DNA from 3 places in the Bilifractor sp. LCP21S3_A7 genome. Region 1 is predicted to be linked to each of the others. Evidence: predicted binding sites of a transcription regulator. Region 1 holds the regulator's gene; each other region holds the start of a gene.
What was found. The regulator Rex, encoded in region 1, represses fermentation and respiration genes when NADH is low (regulators of the CRP and FNR family bind a similar motif). The targets are predictions, from matches to a motif close to ATTGTTAANTANTTAACAAT.
Positions count from the first base shown of each region.

Region 2: the regulator Rex is predicted to act here: its motif matches at 2,004-2,023, upstream of ACTQ1O_RS06640 (glycerol dehydrogenase).
Region 3: the regulator Rex is predicted to act here: its motif matches at 2,641-2,660, upstream of ACTQ1O_RS01950 (butyryl-CoA:acetate CoA-transferase).

Region 1 is NZ_JBQKGL010000003.1:230,242-234,533, reverse strand. It holds gene abc-f (ribosomal protection-like ABC-F family protein) at 1-1,575, opposite strand, end outside; gene ACTQ1O_RS04165 (redox-sensing transcriptional repressor Rex) at 1,761-2,402, shown strand; gene ACTQ1O_RS04160 (NAD(P)H-hydrate dehydratase) at 2,568-4,088, shown strand.
Region 2 is NZ_JBQKGL010000005.1:207,733-212,024, reverse strand. It holds gene aroC (chorismate synthase) at 1-602, opposite strand, end outside; gene ACTQ1O_RS06640 (glycerol dehydrogenase) at 766-1,854, opposite strand; gene ACTQ1O_RS06635 (hypothetical protein) at 2,248-3,216, shown strand; gene ACTQ1O_RS06630 (diaminopimelate decarboxylase) at 3,470-4,292, shown strand, end outside.
Region 3 is NZ_JBQKGL010000002.1:37,027-41,318, forward strand. It holds gene ACTQ1O_RS01945 (acetyl-CoA C-acetyltransferase) at 1-972, opposite strand, end outside; gene ACTQ1O_RS01950 (butyryl-CoA:acetate CoA-transferase) at 1,237-2,583, opposite strand; gene ACTQ1O_RS01955 (DegV family protein) at 3,086-3,952, shown strand; gene queA (tRNA preQ1(34) S-adenosylmethionine ribosyltransferase-isomerase QueA) at 4,047-4,292, opposite strand, start outside.

The DNA of each region.
Region 1 (4,292 bases):
GTTGCCGATATAGTTGACCAGAGTATGATTGGTCAGCTCCAGAATGCGGGTCGCCGTCTGATTGATGAAATAACGGTCGTGGCTCACATAGAGCACCGTTCCGGTATACTCATTCAGGGCATCTTCCAGTATCTCCTTGGAGATGATGTCCAGGTGGTTCGTCGGCTCGTCCAGAATCAGAAAATTTGCCTCCGAGAGCATCAGTCTGGCCAGGGACACACGCCCGCGCTCGCCGCCACTGATCGAAGAGATCTTTTTGTACACATCATCGCCGGTAAACAGGAAGGCAGCGAGGACATTGCGGATCTCTGTTTCGGTCAGAGAGGGGTAGTCGTCTGCGATCTGCTGAAAGATCGTCTTCTCCGGGTCAAGCAGCTGCTGCTCCTGATCGTAATACCCGATATGGACCTTGGAACCGAGTGCGATTTTTCCCTCATCCGGTGTCAGAAGGCCGTTGATCATCTTCAGAATCGTGGACTTTCCGGTTCCGTTGTCACCGATGATTGCGACCCGTTCTCCACGCTTGATCTCAAAGGACTGATTCCGGAAGAGAAGGAGTCCCGGAAAAGACTTGGACAGACCGGTCACAGTGAGCACATCCTTGCCGCTTTCCGTCCTCGGCTTCAGCTCAATGCGCATATCCGCGCTGACTTCCTGCGGTTTTTCCAGTACCTCCATTTTATCGAGCATTTTTTCTCTGGATTCCGCGCGCTTGATGGACTTCTCCCGGTTAAACTGCTTCAGCTTCGTGATGACCGCTTCCTGATGACGGATTTCAGCCTGCTGCTTCGCCCACGCGTTGTACTGCGCCTTGCGCACGATCGATTTCTTCCGGCTGTATTCGTTATAATTTCCCTCGAAGCTCATCGATCTGCCGTTTTCGATCTCGATAACCCGCGTGACGATGCGGTTCAGGAAATACCGGTCATGAGAGACGATGAGCACGGTTCCCGGATAATTGATGAGAAAATTCTCCAGCCACTCGATGGAGGAGAGATCCAGGTGGTTGGTCGGCTCATCGAGAAGCAGGATATCCGGCTTTGTCAGCAGGAGCTTTCCCAGAACGACCCGTGTCTTCTGACCTCCGGAGAGGGAGCCCAGACGGCGGTCAAAATCTTTTTCCTCAAATCCGAGTCCCTTCAGGACGCCTGTGATCTCGCTCTCCGCCGCATATCCGTTCTGGAGCTCAAACTCATGCATCAGCTCTGTATAGCGATTCATCAGCGAAACGGCCTCTTCGCCGGTGACTGTGTCCATCCGGCGCTCCATCTCCCGCAGGCGCTGCTCCATATCAAGGATGTCCTGCTTTGCCTTCCGGACCTCCTGATAGATCGTCTCGTCTGATTCCATGTCCTGATACTGCGTCAGATATCCCATGGTCTTGCCGTGCGTGACGGTGACTTCTCCGGTGTCCGGGCTGAGAGCCCCGGTAATGATCCGGAGCAGCGTCGATTTGCCCGCTCCGTTCACACCGATCAGAGCGGCCTTGTCCCTTTCTTCAATATGAAAGGAAATATCCTTTAGGATTTCCTCTGATCCAAATGTCTTGCTGATATTCTGACAGGAGAGAATCATATCTGTCCACCTCACACATTCGTTGCTTTTCCTGTTTGCGTCCCGCCGCCTCTCTGGCGGAGCATTTACCTTCCAATTATACCGAAAAAAAACGACAAAGCAAGGGCGGCAGGAAAAAGAGAAATACTTTGACAAAAATTAGACAATTACATATAATGGTAGTAGCTTCAAGGAGGTTTTCTTATATGAGTCAGAAAGAGATTTCGAAAGCCGTTATCAAGAGGCTGCCCCGTTATTACCGGTATCTCGGTGAACTGCAGGAGGCCGGCGTTGAGCGGATTTCTTCCGGTGAACTCAGTCAGCAGATGAAGGTGACCGCCTCTCAGATCCGGCAGGATCTGAATAATTTCGGCGGTTTCGGGCAGCAGGGCTACGGTTATAATGTGCAGTATCTTCGGGAGGAGATTGCCAAAATTCTCGGACTGGACCGCATACACAATATTATTATTATCGGTGTCGGGCATCTGGGACAGGCTCTCGCGAATTACACGAACTTTGAGAAGAACAGTTTCCGTATCATCGGGCTCTTCGACAATAATCCCGAATTGAAGGGCAAGGTCATCCGGGGTGTTCCAATCCGTATGACGGACGAGATTCCGGCCTTTCTCCGGGAGAATGATGTCGAAATCGCGACGCTGACACTTCCGAAGGAGTATGCCATTGAGGTGAGCAAGATGTTGATCGAAAACGGCATTCACGCCATCTGGAATTTTGCGCACACCGATCTGAACCTTGTGGTGCCGAAGAATGTGGCTGTTCAGAATGTTCATCTGTCCGAAAGTCTGATGCGGCTGTCCTACAACCTCAAGACACTCGAAGAGAAGTAGACACCTGCCGATACAAGACGATACAAGAGCCCCTCGCGTAGATGGGGGCTCTTTTTGGAACAGAAAAGAGAAACATTATCGGATCACATAAATTGGGGCAGAGAAGAGAACGGTTATTGGATCTCATGAATTGCGCTGTCCTTCAGCAGAAAGGGAGGATACAGAATGAAACTGATCTTGAGTGCAAGGCAGCATCAGGACGCAGACCGAAGCGCTGTCGCGGCGGGGATGCCTTCCATGGTCCTCATGGAGCGGGCGGCACTTGCCTGTGCATCAGAAATTGAAAAACGGCAGTATGATATGGATCGGGTCCTCGTCGTCTGCGGAACGGGAAACAACGGCGGAGACGGAGTCGCCGTTGCCCGCATTCTCTGCGAGGAGGGATACAGCTGCACGGTTTTTCTTGCCGGACCGGAGGAAAAATTCAGCGAACAGCTGAAACAGCAGCTTCATATCATCGAGGGTTTTCCGATTCCGGTCATCCGCGCACGCAGGATGCCTGGCGAGGAGCTGGCGGATTTCCATCCGGAGGATTATTCTCTTATCATAGACGCTCTCTTCGGAATCGGGCTCAAGCGTGACATCACCGGAATCTATGCCGAACTCATTGACCGGATCAATCATTCCGAGCTTCCTGTCGCCGCTGTCGATATGCCGTCCGGTGTCAACACCGACTCCGGCATGATCATGGGGACGGCTGTCCGGGCGGATCTCACCGTCACCTTCACAACCGGAAAGGCCGGGCTCTACATCTATCCCGGAGCAGCCTGTGCCGGAAAGGTCAAGGTAAAGCAAATCGGTATTCCGCTTTCCAGAAAGATCACAAAAGCCTGCCAGCTGTATACCATCGAACACAGTGATCTTGATTATCTCCCGAAGCGTGATGAATCCGGCAACAAGGGAACCTTCCGGAAGATCCTCGTCATCGCCGGATCACGGAATATCTGCGGGGCGGCATATCTTTCCGCAAAGGCCGCACTTCTGACCGGTGTCGGAATGGTGAAAATCTTTACAGAAGAAAATAACCGCACTCCGATCTGCGCAATGTTCCCGGAAGCTCTCATTTCCACATACCGGGATGGTGCAAAAGACTTTCCACAGCTTGCAGCGGATATGAAATGGGCGGATACTGTACTGATCGGTCCCGGACTTGGAACCGGCGATACGGCGCTTTCTCTTATGCGGGAATTCCTTCGTCTGAATCAGGAAAGAAAAATACCTGCAGTTTTTGACGCTGACGCGCTGAATCTCATCGCGGCGCACAGCGACCTCCTTCGGGAAATCCGCTTTCCCTCCGTTTTCACACCACACGTTGGTGAAATGAGCCGTCTGACCGGCATCGCGCCTTCGGATATCAAGTCATCTGCCGTCAGCATCGCAAGGCATGCTGCCGAGGAGGTCCGCAACACGGTGGTTCTGAAGGACGCCGCAACCATCACAGCGCTCCCGAATGGCAGCTGCTTCCTGAACCGGTCCGGCAACAGCGCACTTTCCACAGCCGGGAGCGGAGATGTCCTGACCGGAATCATTGCCGGTCTGACCGCGCAGCACGGAGATTATACCGGTGTCGCTGCCGCACTCGGAGTCTACATTCACGGAAAATGCGGAGAGCGGGCATCCGAGAAATATTCAGAGGCCTCCGCGACTGCCGGAAACATTCTCGAATTCATCCACGAATTTCTCTGATGAACCGGCGCCGCGCCTTTTCCGCTGTCACCTCAAAGGGAGACAGAGCTCTGAAATTTTCTGCTTCTTTGCTGCTTTGACTCTCTTTGTATCTGCTTTGAGCCGATTTGACTCTCTTTGCAGCCGCCTTGACTCTCTTTGCAGCCGGTTGACGATCCATCCATTCAGTGATATATTTTTAAAGTAATGTTAAAATTAGCGCGA
Region 2 (4,292 bases), on a different contig from region 1:
GAATTCTTCTCCGACATACATTTTTCCAGGTATGCGGAAGCCATTGCGGCCGCGGAAGCATCCGGCATATACAGCTTGTTGTTCATGATCTCCTTCTCATCAAAACTCCGGATCGGTATCGGCCCGATTTGTCTGACATAGGTAGTGATCGTGATTCCCAGCTGTTTGAGCAGAAGAGAAGCGATTGCTCCCGCGGCAACCCTTCCGATGGTTTCCCGGCCTGAGGACCGCCCGCCGCCCCTGTAGTCCCGTATGCCATACTTGCTGTCAAATCCGTAATCCGCATGTCCGGGGCGGTATTTATCCATGATGCTGCTGTAATCCCCCGAGTGTTGATCGGTGTTATGTACCATCATCGAAATCGGCGTTCCTGTGGTCATCCCCTCAAAAGTGCCGGATAAAATTTCAATTTTGTCGGATTCCGCACGCTTCGTTGTATACCGGCTCTGGCCGGGTTTCCTCCGGTCCATAAAGGGCTGTATATCCTCCTCTTTAAGAGGAAGCCCCGCCGGACATCCGTCCACGACAACGCCGACTCCCTTGCCGTGCGACTCTCCCCAGGTAGTGACGCGAAAGATTGTTCCAAAAGTTGATCCCGCCATGCTTTTTTCTCCTGACTGAATGGTAAAAATATGAGGCGGATGGCCGCGAAACAGTCCATCCGCCTCCAATATAAATCACTTTAGCACAGGGGAGCTGTCCTTTCAATCCCCCGCACCTCCTTCACCGCTTCACACACGAACCGGAAACGAACCGCTTTATTCCTTATTGCAGTTCTTTTCCAAGTGCATCTGCAGCCAGGATTGCGTCATACAGCTGCTCCGCCGTAACATCCGCAACCATGTTGTGAATGGATTCCCCTTCAACGCAAGCCAGCTCTGCAATCTTTCTGACCTGTTCATCAGTAGTTACACCGAGCTCTGCAAGCGTAACCGGAAGCCCCGTCTCACGGCAGAAGTTCTGCACTTCATCGAACTCTTCACGGGGAGCGCCCTCAAGCTGCAGCTGAACCAGCGTACCGAATGCAACACATAATCCATGCTGCGCCGGATGGTTCTCGAGACCGGTGTACCCATTGTAGAAGGAATGCGCAGCTGCCAGCCCGGCATTGTCCGCACCAACTCCTGAGAGATAGGTATTTGCCTCAATGATCGCATCCAGTGCGGGTGTTACCACATGATTCTCACACGCGCGAATTGCTGCTGCGCTGTAGTCACGCAGTGTCTTGTAGCAAAGCTCACAGAGCGCCATGGCAGAACGGGTGATTCCACCATTTTCAAGGCTCGGCGCATCGGTACGAACGCAGGCTCTTCCCTCGAAATATGTTCCGAGCGCATCACCAATGCCCGCAATCAGAAAACGGGTCGGCGCGTTTGCGATAACTGCGCTGTCCACTATTACAGCATCCGGGTTTTTCGGATAGAAGAGATAGCTGTTAAACGAGTGATCATCGTTGTAAATAACTGAAAGTCCTGTGCAGGGAGCATCTGTCGCGCAGACAGTGGGGCAGGAGACGTCATGGATCTTCTCATAATATGCGGTTGCCTTGGCGGTATCAATCGCCGATCCTCCGCCTACACCTACTACCGTATCGATGCCTTCCTCACGGACAATCTTCCGCATCTTTTCAATCTCGCCGATACTGGAGATACCGCTGAATACTTCATAATGACGGACGTTATCTGTTCCCTCAAAACTCTTCTCGATTTTATCATGGCAATTCTTATATCCGCTGTGTGAACAGATAAAAAGCCATTTTGATCCGAGATCCTGCAGCTGCTCACAGAAATGAAGCAGCGAATCCTTTCCCTGAACATACTTTAGCGGTGCTCTCATTAAACGTAATCTAGCCATAGTATCCTCCTTTATGGAATCTGTCTTGCATAATTCTCTGAGACCGTTCCGGAATCCTTTGTGATTCCGATGTTCTGTCCTAACCCCGGCCTGAAAAGTCCTAATATCCGCCTTCATCCAACCGGGATTACAATTCCATATTATGTCATTTTGTTAAATTGTTATCAACGAAGAATACGAGAAAGATGCGTCAAATATTGCAGACAGCCAACGCCAGGGCTGAGGCATTGTACGACGCCAGGGCTGCGGCATTGTGCGACGTTGACAACCCTTCGGCTGCCCCTTATAATTGTAGAAATTAACAAGAGAGCCGGCTATATCGTATCACCGGATGACAGGATATTCTGTTTCACCTGACATCCGTCTTAATACGGGAAAGAAAGGACAGGATCCATGGATTTTTTACACAAACTGGAACGGAAAATCGGAAAGTATGCAATCCATCATCTGACCATTTACATCATTATGACCTATGTAGCAGGATATATCCTCTACTTCATGGCACTCATGAATCCGGAATATGGAACGGTCTTTAACTATCTGACGCTTTCACCATCTCTTATTCTGAAGGGACAGGTGTGGCGTCTCGTATCCTGGTGGCTGATTCCCCCGTCATCTCTGAATATCTGGACCATCATCATGCTGATCTGTTACTATCAGCTCGGAACACTCCTGGAGCGGACCTGGGGCGATTTTCTCTATGACGTATACATTTTCTTCGGCCTGATCATGACCGTCATCGGCGCATTCGTCCTGTACGCCATCACCGGTGTGGATTATGGAATGATGTTCTCCACGTACTATGTCAGTCTGTCCATCTTCCTCGGATTCGCTCTGACCTTTCCCGATCAGAAAATGCTGTTTATGTTCATCATACCGATCCGGATCAAATACCTGGCCATCGTCGACATCATTTATCTGATCTATGACGTCATCAGTTCCCCCGCGTCAATGCGTCTTCCGAGGATCATCATGATTGTCTGCTCACTCGCCGGCACGATTATTTTCTTCTTCCTCACACATGGCACGCAGGGGATGAGCAGAAGCCAGCGGCAGACGCGGAGAAATTTCCGCCGCTACATGAACGGCTACAACACCGGCCGGAACAGTTCTCCCTACAATAGCGGGCAGAACAGCTCCCCTTACGGAAACAGCGCAAACAGAGGAGATAAAATTGACCGCAGCACCTTCGGCGCCGGCCAGGGCAATCCGAACAGCGGCCGACGGCCGATTCACCGCTGTGCCGTGTGCGGACGAACAGAACTCGATGACCCGAATCTCGAATTCCGGTTCTGTTCCAAATGCAACGGAAACTACGAATACTGTCAGGATCACCTTTATAATCATAAGCATATCCAATAAACCCTTATATAAGTCGTGCCACATACTGTATAAGCTACGGATTGCTCCGTGCTTCGCGCGTGACGATTCTGTATGCGTTTTCGAAGAGCTTATACAGTATATTTTAGCTTTGTAAAGTCACAAAGTGTTTTACATTTTAATCAGAGTATGTTTTAATGGTACAGGAAACCCGGTGTCCCGTGAATGGGGCTCCGCATACTGTATAAGTTCACCTCCGATCTGTTTGCCGGAGTCATTATAAGGAGATCTACCCATGAAGAAAACGCCTTTTGTCACAAAGGAGAAACTTGAAGAGATCATTCGCGATGTACCGACTCCTTTTCATATTTACGACGAAAAAGGAATCCGTAAAAACGCACAGGCGGTGAAGGAAGCATTTGCCTGGAATCCCGGCTTCCGAGAATATTTTGCCGTTAAAGCAACCCCGACACCCGCACTCATCAAAATTTTGAAAGAGTACGACTGTGGCTGCGACTGTTCCTCTATGACCGAACTGATGCTTTCCGAGGCAATGGGGTTTGACGGAGACCATATCATGTTCTCCTCAAACGACACTCCGCTTACGGAATACAAGAAGGCGAATGACATCCATGCCATCATCAACCTGGACGACTTCACCAGCATTGCGGATATCGAGGAAGCACTGGGATATGTCCCGAAACGTATCTGCTGCCGCTACAATCCCGGCGGGCTGTTCGAGCTTTCCAATGGAATCATGGACAATCCCGGGGATTCCAAGTATGGTATGACGACAGACCAGCTCTTTCAGGCATTCCGTATTCTGAAGGAGAAGGGCGTCGAGGAATTCGGCATCCATGCTTTTCTCGCAAGCAATACAGTCACAAACGAGTATTATCCGAAGCTTGCCGAAGTCCTGTTCAATCTCGCCGTAAAACTTCAGAACGTAACCGGCGCGCACATCGGATTCATTAATCTGTCCGGCGGTGTCGGCATCCCTTACAAGCCATGGGAAGAGCCGAACGACATCCATGTCATCGGCGAAGGTGTGCACAAAGTCTACGACAAGATCCTCGTCCCGGCAGGAATGGGCGATGTCAAGATCTTCACCGAAATGG
Region 3 (4,292 bases), on a different contig from region 1:
CTGTGTAGCAAATGCCTCATTTGCCTCGTACAGATCGAAGTCCGCAACGGTCATTCCGGTCTTCTTCAGCAGATTTCTGGTAGCTACGATCGGTCCTACACCCATGATAGCCGGATCAACGCCGCCGAGCGCGCCTGCGATCCAGGAAGCCATCGGCTTTACACCGAGCTCTTTTGCCTTGGATTCTGTCATTACTACAACTGCTGCCGCACCGTCATTGATTCCGGAAGCATTACCTGCGGTTACAATTCCATCCTTCTTGAAAGCGGGGCGAAGCTTTGCAAGTCCTTCTGCTGTTGTTCCCGGACGCGGTCCCTCATCGGTATCAACGATGGTAACCTTGCCCTTACGTCCCTTTACCTCTACCGGAACGATCTCATCCTTGAACTTGCCCTCTTCAATTGCCTTGCAGGCTTTCTGCTGAGATTTTGCGGAGAACTCGTCGAGCTCTTCTCTGGTCAGGCCGTATTTCTCGGCAACATTCTCAGCTGTGATTCCCATATGATAATTGTTGAATGCATCGGTAAGAGCGTCATGCGTCATGGAATCAATCAGTGCTCCATCGCCCATTCTGTATCCATAACGTCCGTTCTGCAGAAGGTACGGAGCTTTGGACATGCTCTCCATGCCGCCTGCAACAACGATTTCCGCCTCTCCCGCACGGATCATGTCTGCTGCCATGTTGACAGCTGCAAGTCCGGAACCGCAGAGAATATTAAGAGTCATTGCCGGAACCTCAACCGGAATTCCCGCATTTACAGATGCCTGACGGGCAACGTTCTGTCCCTGTCCTGCCTGAAGTACACATCCCATGTATACCATGTCTACCTTATCCGCCGGTACTCCGGAGCGCTTCAGAGCCTCTTTGATAACAATTGTTCCGAGATCAGCAACCGGAACTGTGCTAAGTTCTCCACCCATCTTACCGATCGCAGTACGGCAGGCGCCAGCAATAACAATTTTCTCAGCCATATTAAAGCCTCCTTAAAAAATAAATATTATAGTACGTGAAATATGTATATCCTCATGAATCACCGTCAGGAAAAAGCCGGAACGCTGTACCGAGTCTTCTGATTCAGACCGCCGGAACAATGCTCGTTTATTTCTTAACGATGTAATCATCATACCCCTATTCCGCCTTTTTGTCAAATATTTATCAATCTTTATTTTGAAAAAAACTTGCTAAATTTGGATCGCAATCTTGTATAGTTTTTTCCTTGACATCACCGCCGCATGTCATCTCTTATTGGACCGTCTCCAGATGTTCATTTTCTCCGCCTCACGGATCAGTTCATCCCGTACCTTCGGATGTGCGATATTGATCAGCTGTTCCGCTCTCTGCCACATGGAGAGCCCCTTCAGGCAGACCTTTCCATATTCGGTCACGATATACATCGTGTTCGCGCGCGTATCCGTAACCACGCTTCCCGGGGTCAGCGTCGGACGGATCCGGCTCTTGATCTCCCCGGTCTTTTTGTCCTTGTACGCGGACGACAGGCAGATAAAGCTCTTTCCGCCCCTGGATTTATACGCTCCAAGTACAAAGTCGAGCTGTCCGCCGGCTCCCGAAATATTCTTGATCCCTGCGCTCTCGGCGTTAACCTGTCCGTAAAGATCAATGTCCACAGCGTTATTAATAGAGATAAAATTGTCAATCGCGCCGATGGTATCGATGTCGTTGACATATCCGACAGAGGCAGCCATACATTCCGGATTTCCGTCGAGATAATCGTACATCCTTCTGGTGCCGGCACCGAAAGCATACACCTGAAGCCCCCGGTCAATGTTCTTCTTTGACCCGTTAATTTTGCCCGCCTCTGCCATATCCACAAAGGAATCCACGTACATCTCCGTGTGAATACCCAGATCCTTCAGGTCACTTTCCGCAATCATTTTGCCGATCGCGTTCGGCATTCCGCCGATCCCCAGCTGCAGGCAGGCGCCGTCCGAGATTTCCGGAACTACAAGCTCCGCGACCGCCTTATCCACATCACTGGCTTCTCCCCCTGCCGGCACCTCGTCAATCGCAGGATCATCTCCCTCAACGATCATATCGATCTGGTCAATGTGCACGTAATTATCCCGGGTTCCGAGACATACCGGCATGTTTTTGTTCACCTCTGCGATTACGATATCTGCCGTCTCCACAACAGCGCTCATCTGACTCGCGCAGGGGCCGAAATTGAAGTAGCCGTGTTTGTCCATCGGCGATACCTGAAAAATTGCCACATTCAACGGCATCGTGCTCTCTCTGTAGAGGCGCGGCAGCTCAGAATAACGAAGCGGCGTATAAAAGCAGAACCCCTTGGATACCGAATGTCTCTCCACCGGATTCATATGCCAGCTGTTCCAGATAAAATGTTCCGCCGGATTTTCAATTCCGAAGATAGCCGGAGCATGACAGAGAACGCCGCCGCGGATGTTCACGTCATGAAGCTCAGGCATTCTCTTTGCCAGAGCTTTATCAACCGCAACATTCGTTCCTACACACCATCCGTAATCAACCCAGTCGCCGCTTTTAATCACCGAAGCTGCCTTCTCGGCGGTTACCAGTTTCTCCTTGTACTTTTCATCGTAATTCATCAGCTCATTCCTCCTCTTCCATACGCCTTTCCGTTTCCATTTTCAGGGACCGCGCTTTATGATATTTTTTTAACAACCTATCTGTATTTTACCATTTTTGTGACAGATGTAAATTATTTTCCTGCTATTTTCTTTCTCCGCTATTGTCTTTCTGTTTCTTCGCCTCCTCCATTTTCCCTTTATATCCGCTTCTGTAAAAAAATTGCGCGCTGGCTGCAGATCACGGTTTGCAGAGTCAGACCTGAAGGGCCGCCTCCCCGGGTCACCTCTCACCGGAGCAGCCTGCCCGACCGGCCTCAACCGGAGCAGTCCTCCCTTACCGGCCTCACCGGAGCAGCCTGCTCCCCGGACAGCTTAAGAACGGAGCGTCCTGACGGAGGCAGTGAAAAGATGAGACAGCGAAAATTCTCGCTTTGCACTGTTCATTTCTTTCGAAAAAGGATATACTGAGTTTAAGCGTCTGCAACAACCCAAATTCATGGCGCTGGACAGGAGAAAATATATGAGAGAGATTCTCATATCAACAGAAAGTGGATCGGATCTTCCGGAATCACTTGTACAAAAATATCAGATTCATGTTGTTCCAATGCATGTCATTATGAACGGCGAGTCATTTGACGACGGTCATTTTCCGATTGACCGCGTATTTGACTATTTTGACGAAACCGGAAGAATTCCGACAACATCCGCGGTAAACGAGGGTGAATATATCGACTTTTTCCACAGGCTGCAGGAAGAACATCCCGGATGTGTGATTTATCATTTTGCCTACTCTGCCGCCGCATCAAGCACATATGACCACGCCCGGCTTGCCATTGATGACGAGGGTTTTCAGGATGTCTATCTGATTGATACAAAGTCTGTATCCGGAGGCTGCACCGCTTACATTTCAGAAGCATACCGTCTGATCCGGGAACGCGGGGAGCATATCACCGATTACAGCGCCTTCGCGGATGAACTCCGCTCCATCTCAGATCATATCGAGTGCCAGTTCATCCCGGCGACACTCGCATATCTGCGAGCCGGCGGAAGAGTATCCAATGCCTCCTACATTGCCGCCAACATCCTCAATCTGAAACCGCTGATCGAGATTGACAGCACCGGTCACCTGATCGCAACCAGGAAATACCGTGGATCCATGCGCAGGATTGTTGATAAGTTTTATCGGGATTTTCTCAGCCGTTATGACTGCCGCAAGGATACCCTGTATCTGATGTATGGAAAGGGACTGGCTCAGGATGTTCTGGATCGTATGAAGGAAATCGCTGTCGAGAACGGATTTCAAAATACTGAATACGTCATGACCGGCTGCACCATTTCCTGCCACGGCGGAAAAGGTGCCATGGGCATCGCTGCGGTCACTGTATAAGCTCGGGCGGCTGTTCTGCATAAGCAGAACAGCCGCCCTTAATCGTGTTTACGGCCACAGGCGGCCGCAAACCGCAAATAATGAGATTTTGCTGTTATTCTATAAGCATCGCATCCCCGAAGCTGAAGAAGCGATATTTTTCCTGCACAGCGATGCGGTACGCATTCATAATATTATCCTTCCCCGCAAACGCGGACACCAGCATGATCAATGTGGATTCCGGGAGGTGAAAATTCGTGATCAGTCCATCCATGATCTTGAACTGATAGCCCGGATAGATAAAGATGCTGGTCCATGCGCTGCCCGGCTGAAGGATTCCATTCTCATCTGTCGCGGATTC